Regions from separate parts of the Deferrisoma camini S3R1 genome, predicted to be linked through region 1. Evidence: riboswitches for the same ligand, from Rfam matches in the RefSeq annotation. Region 1 holds a riboswitch; the other holds the start of a gene.
What was found. A riboswitch is a leader RNA that binds a small molecule or an ion and turns the genes downstream of it on or off. The one in region 1 is predicted to bind cobalamin.

Region 1 (4,204 bases):
AGGAACGCGTTGGGGTACTTCTTGGACAGGTGCCGCTCCAGGCCCAGGTAGGTGATGTTCGACCCCACGTGGGACGAGGGCGTGCCGTGGGCGGTGAGCACGTTGCACCCCTCCTCGGGGGGCAGGAAGTCCTGGGAGATCACCTCCACCACCTCGAACAGGCTCTCCCACCGCTGAAGCAGGGTTTCCCCGGTCTCGATCCGCAGACCCGGGTAGTGCTCCACGATCTTCAAGACCTCCTCGTACTCCTCACCGGGGAAGATGTGCAGGGGCTGCACCACCACCTTGGTGTACCCCTCAGCCTCCAGGTCGCCGAGGGTCTGCTGCAGGCTCTTCAGGCGCTTCTGGATGCCCTGCTTGGCCCAGCGCTTGTTGACCCGCTCCCGGATGATCTCCGAGGTAAAGGCCCAGCGGATCTCGTAGCCGGGCACCTCCTTGCGAAGCTGCTTCTCGAAGGCGTCGAAGGTGACCTGGGCCCGGGTGCTGGTGCCGAAGGCCGCGATCACGATGGCCGGCTTGTCCTTGAGGGTTCGGGTCAGCAGCTGGGCCGCACCCGCCGGCCCGGGCACGGCCCACAGGGCCGCCAGGATCAGAAGGGGCAGGGTCAGGGTCCAACGTCGCATGGTTCCTCCTTTCTGGGGGAAATGGGGGAATGGGGACTCGCCGGGGCTCACCCCAGCATTCGGTATCCGTGGGCTGAAACCCGGATCTTCCCGGCCGGCTCGGGGTGCGCGGCCCGGAACTCGATCCGGTGGGCGCCCCGCTCGGCCAGGGAGAGCATGGCATCCTGGGGCGTGGGCCACCCGGGCGCCGAGCCTGCCACCGCCACCCAGTGGGGATCGAAGCCCAGGGCTGCGGCCCGGGCCGGGAGCTCCACGGGGTCGGGGGCGTGCTTCGCATCGGTGATGTACAGGACGGTGCCGGTGTTCATGGTTCCACCTCCAGACGGAGTTCGGGTTGGGATCTCAATCGGGGACCGCTTTCTTCCAGGTCAGGGCCGCCTCGTGCCAGAGGGGTCGGTCGGTCCCGGCCGCCTCGCTCTGGTCCCGGGGGACGCCCGGGCGGAACCAGGCCAGGTCCTGGGCCAGGTTCACCACCTCGCCCACCACGACCGTGGCCGGGGCACCCAGACCCAGTTCCCGGGCCCGGATCGGGAGGGTGGCGAGGGTCGCCTGCACCACCCGCTGGCGATCGGTGGAGCCGTGCCGCACCGCCATCGCGGGCGTGTCGGGGGCGCGGCCCGCGCGGATCAGCCCCTCGCAGATCTGGGGCAGGCGTCCCATGCCCATGAGGATGACCAGGGTGGGCACCCGGGCCACGGCCCCCCAGTCCGAGACCTCTTGCTCGTTCGAGCGGTGGCCGGTGACCACGGCGAAGGCATGGGCCACCCCCCGGTGGGTCACCGGCACGCCGGCGTAGGCCGGGGCGGCAACGGCCGAGGTCACACCAGGGACCACCTCGAACGGGAGGCCCGCCCCCGCGAGGGCCAGGGCTTCTTCGCCTCCCCGCCCCAGCACGAACGGGTCACCCCCCTTTAGGCGCACCACCCGCCGGCCGGCCCGCACCCGCTCCACGAGGATCTGGTTGATCCGGTCCTGGGGCAGCGCGTGGCGGCCCGGGGCCTTGCCCACGTCGATGCGTTCGGCCGCGGACGGTGCCTCGTCCACCAGTTCCTTTGCCACGAGCCGGTCGTACATCACCACCTCGGCCCGCCGCAGGACCCGAAGCCCCCGCACCGTGATCAGATCGGGCCGCCCCGGTCCGGCGCCCACCAAATAGGCTTTTCCTGCCACCGCTCCCGCGTCTCCCCGGCGCCGGCGCGCCACAAAAAAAGCCCGCACGCGCCAAGGCGTGCGGGCTTCCCGTTTTCGAAGCACCGCTTCACGATCCCACCCTCCCAAGAGCCCGGGGAGGTTCGTGTGGGCAGCCCATGCCGGCAGGTCTTCTGGCTCGCGCGTCGTCCTCGGGGCCGCCTTCCCAGCCTTCCGGCCAGTGGCTTCGTGGCCCTTCGTCAGCGCTCACAGCGGCGGGTCCGCGGGGGATTCGCACCCCTCTTCCCTTTTCAGCCCCAGCGGGGCACCGGCGGGCGTCGATCCGAATTGTGGCGCGTACGCTACCGCGGGGATGGCAGGCGTGTCAAGCCGGACTGCCGGGACCGGTGAGGGACCACGGCCTGTCCGCGATCTCGTTGGGGGGTATATTAGGAAATTTTCTTGACAAGGGTTTATTCCTGGGTAGGTTTGCCTCCGGACCATCACCTGCCCGGCATCGGCCGGGCCCAACCACAGGAGGAACACCATGGCGTCGATCAAGGGAACCCGCACCGAAAAGAACCTCCTCACCGCGTTCTGCGGGGAGTCCCAGGCCCGCAACCGGTACACGTACTTCGCAAGCAAGGCCAAGAAGGAGGGGTTCGTACAGATCTCGGCGATCTTCCAGGAGACGGCGGATCAGGAGAAGGAGCACGCGAAACGGCTGTTCAAGTTCCTGGAGGGCGGCGAGGCCGAGGTGCAGGCCGCGTTTCCGGCCGGGGTGATCGGGTCCACCCTGGAGAACCTGCTCGCCGCGGCCGAGGGCGAGAACTACGAGCACACCCAGATGTACCCCGAGTTCGCCCGGGTGGCCCGGGAGGAGGGGTTTGACGAGATCGCCAAGGTGTTCCTGGCGATCGCGGTGGCCGAGAAACACCACGAGGAGCGCTACCGGGCCCTGGCGGCCAACGTGGAGGCCGGGCGGGTGTTCCGCCGGGACGAGCCGGTGGTGTGGCGGTGCCGGAACTGCGGGTACCTCCACGAGGGCACCGAGGCCCCGGAGGAGTGTCCCTCGTGCGCCCACCCCCAGGCCCACTTCGAGATCCTGGCCGAGGCCTGGTAACTTCCGCTAGGACGCTAGGAGGCTGGGAGGTTAGGACGCTAGGGCGCATGAAAGCCTACTTGATTCCAGAGTGTTCCAAGCATGGCCCCCGGACCATGAGGTGCAGGTGAAGAGGCATGGTGATGCCTAGAAGGTGGGGGATCCTTTCAAGCCCCCTAACCTCCCAGCCTCCCAGCATTCCAGCGGGCCAAAGGCCCAACGAAAGGAGTTGCCATGCCTCCCGTGAGAATCCGAGACGGGATCTTTTGGATCGGCGTGAACGACCGCACCACCGACCTGTTCGAGGGGCTTTGGCCGATCACCCCAGGGGGGGTGTCGTACAACGCGTACCTGGTCCGCGGCGAGCGGACGGCCGTGGTGGACCTGGCCAAGGCCATCAAGGTGGACGAGTTCCTGGACCAGGTGGCGGCCGTGGCCGATCCCCGGTCGCTGGACTACGTGGTGATCAACCACATGGAGCCCGACCACTCGGGGCTTCTGCGAACCCTGCTCAGGATCGCGCCTCAGGTCACGATCCTGGGCACGGACAAGACCGTGGCCCTGCTGGACTCGTTCTACGGGATCCGCAGAAACGTGCGGGCCGTGGCCGACGGCGAGGTCCTCTCTCTGGGGAACCGGAGCCTGCGGTTCTTCTCGACCCCGTTCGTGCACTGGCCCGAGACCATGATGACCCTGGAGGAGTCGGAGCGGGTGCTGTTCTCCTGCGACGCCTTCGGCGGGTACGGCGCGCTGCGCGGCGGGGTGTTCGACGACCAGTGCCCCGACCTGGCCGGGTACGAGGAGGAGGCCCTGCGCTACTACGTGAACATCGTGGCCAAGTTCAGCCCCATGGTCCTGAAGGCGATCGCCAAGCTGGCCGAGGTTCGGGTGGACGTGGTCGCGCCGTCCCACGGCCTGATCTGGCGGAAGGACCCGGGGCGCATCGTGGGGTTGTACGAGCGGTGGGCCCGGTACGGCGGGGAGGCGGGGGATCCCGGGATTACCCTGCTGTACGGGTCCATGTACGGCAACACCGAGGCGGTGATGAACGCGGTGGCCCAGGGGGTGTCGGCCGAAGGGGTGCCGGTGGAGATCTTCGACGTGACCCGGGCCCACGTGAGCTACATCCTGCCGTCCTTGTGGACCCGCTCGGGGGTTCTGATCGGGGCCCCCACCTACGAGGCCGGGCTGTTCCCACCCATGGCCCACGTGCTGGACATGGCCGGCCGCAAGGCCGTGCGGGCCAAGAAGGTGGCCCGGTTCGGCAGCTACGGGTGGAGCGGCGGGGCCCAGAGGGAACTGGAGCGGTGGTTCGAGACCCTTCGCTGGGATCAGGTGCTCGAGCCCTTCG
Region 2 (4,204 bases), 250 kb from region 1:
GGGGGCTCGCCGCTGAGGACGCCCCCCCTCACCCGACGTGCCGCTTGGGTTCGTCGGGCGGCAGGAACCTTCGGTACTCTTCGTCGGCCGCCGTCTGGGCGGCGATGCGGGCGGCGTTGATCTCGTCGTACCGGCGTTCGAGCATCACCACCACCGACCGATCCAGACTTCTTCTCTCGGCCATCCTTTGAAGGACCCGAAGGGCCTCCCCTTTGGCCATGCCCGCCCGGTAGGGCCGGTCCTCGGTGACGGCCGTGAACACGTCGGCAACGGCCATGATCCGTGAGCCCAGCGACAGGTCCTCGCCCCGGTGGTGGAACGGGTACCCCGTGCCGTCGATCCGCTCGTGGTGGAACGCGCCCCAGGCGTTGATGGTCTCCAGGTCGCGGATCGGCTCCAGGATGCGGTAGGTGTGGAAGGTGTGGCTGCGGATGATCCCCAGCTCTCCCCCGGTGAGCGGACCCGGCTTCTCCAACACCTCCACGGGCACGGCCAGCTTGCCCAGGTCGTGCAGGTGGCCCGCCACCCGCATCATGAGACACTCCCGGTCGGAGAAGCCGGCCTCCCGGGCCAGGGCCTCGGCGCTCACGGCCACCCCAACGGAATGGGTGGCCGTGAACCGGCTCCGGAAGTCGATGATCTGCCGGAACAGGTTCGACAGGCCCAGAAGTCCCCGGAGCCCAAGCTCGGTGGTCTCGAGCCCCACCATGCTCCGCAGCACACCGCCCGGCGAGTTGGAGGCCGCGTCGAGCCAGAAGTACTCCTTCACGGCCAAGGAGCGAAACACCTCCACCAGCTCGGGGGAGAACAGGGTGCCCGAACGTTCTTCGATCTTCTCGCAGATCCCCCTGACCTGACCCAGGGTCTCCTCCCCGTCCCGGATCAGCACGGCCACCCGGTCCGCCAGGTGCAGGATATGGCTCTCCAGCGGGACGTCCTCCCCCACGGCGTCCGAAACCTCCCCACGGGTGTCCCAGTGCACGTGGTGGTGACGCACGAGCCGGGCCACCGCCCCCAGGGGCTCGAAGCTCCGGAGGAGCAGGTACCCGAGCTCGGCATGCTCGAACGGATCCTCCACGTCGAACCGCAGCGCGTCGAGCCGCTCCCGCAGGGACAGGGCCCCGCTGTCGTGGAGCGAGCCGGCCATCACCAGCTCCCTCAGCCGCTCGGGCGGAAGGCCGATCTCCGCGCCGATGCTGAACGCAATGTAGGCCACCCGCTCGTGGTGGTTGACCAGCGATGGGCAGACCAGATCCATGGCCTTCGAGAGGCACTCGATCAGGTCGAACAGTTGGACGCGGGGTTCTTTGATCATTCTCTCTTTTCCTGCCCCCCCTTCCTGGGTGGGACCTATGGTGAGACCCCGGCCATCCTCCTCTGCCCGGTGCCGCTGGGAAACGTTTCGGTTCCGGCACGGGAGAACTTGAACCGGCCCCCCCTGCAGTCCCGCTTGACACGGCGCCCGGTTTCCCCTATAAACCGGCGAACAATTTCATAGGACGCGCGCCGGTGCCCGAGAGGGCTGAAAAGGGAAGAGGGGTGAGAATCCCCCGCGGACCCGCCGCTGTGAGCGAGGACGAAGGACCACGACGCCACTGGCCGGATGCGGCTGGGAAGGCGGTCCTGAGGACGAATCGCGAGCCAGAAGACCTGCCGGCGTAGCAGCCCACCGCAACTCCCCGGGGCATGGGAGGGTGGGGAATCCGATGGCGCTTTGAATACGGAAAGCCCGCACTTCGTCGTGCGGGCTTTTTTCGTGGCCGCGGCTGCCCCTCCCCTGTCTCCGGGACCCGGGAGGACGCGCCGTGAGCCCGAGAACGACAGTTCGTGGACCCGTCTGTCCGGTTCGGGGAGCCCGCCCCGACGGCCGGGAGCCGACCGCTCCCGCCGTCCTGATCGTGGCCTTTGGGACCACTACCCGGGCCTCCCTCACCTTCTCCTTCCTCGACCGCGAGCTCTGCCGAAGGCTTCCCGGCCACGAGATCCGGTGGGCCTACGCCTCCGACCGGATCCGAAAGAAGCTCAACACCGGCCGCTCCCCGGAAACCCGGCTTCGCAGCGTACCCGAGGCCCTGGCCGAGCTGCAGGCCGACGGGTTCACCCGGGCCGTGGTCCAGCCCCTCTACGTGGTCCCCGGCGAGATGTACGACCGGCTCCTGGCCACGGTGGCCGGCTTTCCCGGGCTCCGTACGGAGGTGGGGGGCACCTTGCTCCACCGTTGGAAGAGCCTCCACCGTCTCCTCGGCGCCCTGTCCCACGACTTCCTGCCCCCGGACGAGGGATGCAACGTGTTGGTGGCCCACGGCACCCCCTCCACGGCCTCCGGTGCCAACGCCGTCTATCTGGGCCTAGAACGGACGCTGGCGCGTCACCACCCCAACACCTATCTGGGAATGGTGGAGGGCGTGGTGCCCCCCGACGACACGCTGACCGCTGCCCTGGTCCACCCCGGAGAACGGGTGCGGTTCATCCCGCTCATGGTCGTGGCCGGCGACCACGTCATGAACGACGTGATGGGAGAGAACGGCAAGGGGAGCTGGCGCTCCGAGCTGGAGGCGGCCGGCAAGCGGGTGGACGTGCCCACCGTCCGGTTCGGTGACTCCGAGCTGTACCGAGGGCTCGGCTTCGTGCCCGAGGCGGTGGCCGTGTTCGTCGACGAGATCCAAACGGCCATGGACCGCCTGTAGGTCCGGAGATCCCAGCCCATGGAGATCAAGAGCCTCGTCCTCGGCATCCTGTTCGCCACCGGCGCCTTCGCCGCAAAAGGGGGAGTCGGCCTGGCCTACGGCCTGGAAGGGGCGCAGGGGGCCGGCCGTCGCGTCCTCGTGGCCGCCGGCTTCGCGGCCGCCTACGCCGCCCTGTTCGCAGGAGCCCTGGCCGTTGCCCCACGCCTGGACCCGGCGACGCACCTGCCCCGGATCCAAAGGCTCGTGGCCTCGGGTATGACGGTGCATCTGGTGCTCGCCGCCGGGCTTCTCGTCTGGGGCGTGCGACTCCTGCGCCAGCCCGCCGCCGCGGCCCGGCCCACCCGGGCCCACTGGCTCCTGGTGGTCCCGTGCCCGGTGTGCCTCACCGTGGTCCTGCTGATCACCGGCTTCCTGGTGGCCCTTCTTCCCGGGACCGCGGCCTGGGCGGTGGCAGGGGCGTACGGGACCTTCGTTGGGGTGGCCGGAGCCACGGCCGCCGTGATTCTGACAAGTCGACGGCGCGCACGCTCGGCCCCCGAGCGCACCCTGGGGTGGGCCATGGTCGGGATCGGGGCCTACTTTCTCGCGGCCGTGGTGATCATGCCCCAGTTCGGGGACATCGAGGGGGTCTACCGTCTCGCCTCCCACACCGGCAGGGCGGCTCCGATACCCCCGTCCCACGCCCGGACCACCTGGACCGCCTTGACCGTCGCGTTTCTCGTGGGCTGGGCCCGCTGGGCCGCTCGGCTGCGGAGGAGATCCCCATGAATCTAGGCGCCGTGCTCAAGAGCTTCATCTACGTGGTCTCGAGCTCCCTCCTCTACCCCGTGCTCGCGCTCCTCGTCCTCCTGACCCTGTACATGCTCACCTGCGCCGGCTCGTTCCTGGCCGAGGGGCTGGACCGTGCCCGGCGGCGCCGGACGCGCCCCGGGCCCCAGGGAGGAACCTCGTTCGCTGAGGAGTCCCCTGCCGTGCGCGCCTACGTGAGCCGGCTGCGGGAGCTCCTGCAGGCCGAGGAGGACCTGCGGGAGGTCCGGGTGGAGAGTCTGCTCCAGGATCACATCCTGAGCCTCCGGCCCTCCCTGGACCGGGTCCGGCTGGTGATCCGGGTGGGTCCGAGCCTGGGGCTCATGGGCACCCTGATCCCCATGGGCACCGGGCTCGCCGCCCTGGGCCAGGGGGACATGGCGAGGCTCTCCACCGACCTGGTCATCGCGTTCACCACCACCGTGGTGGGGCTGGCCCAGGGCACCCTGGCCTACTGCATCTACACCGTGCGGGCCCGGTGGGCCGAGGAGGACGCAAAGGAGATGGAGCTGGCCACCGAGATCCTGACCCACAGCCCCGGAGCCCGTGAGGAGGCCGATGCGCTACCTGTCGAGAAACCGAAGGCGGTTTCTGTCTGAGACCGGGGATGCGGATCCCCTGACAGGGCTCGCCAACCTGTTCGACATCGGGCTCGTGTTCATCGTGGGGCTCCTGATGACCCTGTTTGCCGTGTACCGGATGCAGGACCT

Region 2: another riboswitch for cobalamin. It lies ahead of DEFCA_RS0116150 (sirohydrochlorin cobaltochelatase); the one in region 1 lies ahead of cobA (uroporphyrinogen-III C-methyltransferase).

What each region holds. Positions count from the first base shown of each region.
Region 1 is NZ_JAFN01000001.1:3,398,469-3,402,672, forward strand. It holds gene DEFCA_RS0114975 (sirohydrochlorin cobaltochelatase) at 1-623, opposite strand, end outside; gene DEFCA_RS0114980 (hypothetical protein) at 671-931, opposite strand; gene cobA (uroporphyrinogen-III C-methyltransferase) at 966-1,793, opposite strand; cobalamin riboswitch at 1,919-2,099, opposite strand; gene rbr (rubrerythrin) at 2,299-2,874, shown strand; gene DEFCA_RS0114995 (FprA family A-type flavoprotein) at 3,088-4,204, shown strand, end outside.
Region 2 is NZ_JAFN01000001.1:3,645,048-3,649,251, reverse strand. It holds gene DEFCA_RS20985 (peptidoglycan DD-metalloendopeptidase family protein) at 1-16, shown strand, start outside; gene DEFCA_RS0116155 (HD-GYP domain-containing protein) at 29-1,315, opposite strand; cobalamin riboswitch at 1,491-1,672, shown strand; gene DEFCA_RS0116150 (sirohydrochlorin cobaltochelatase) at 1,806-2,687, shown strand; gene DEFCA_RS20980 (DUF2162 family putative transporter) at 2,706-3,455, shown strand; gene DEFCA_RS0116135 (MotA/TolQ/ExbB proton channel family protein) at 3,452-4,093, shown strand; gene DEFCA_RS0116130 (DUF2149 domain-containing protein) at 4,053-4,204, shown strand, end outside.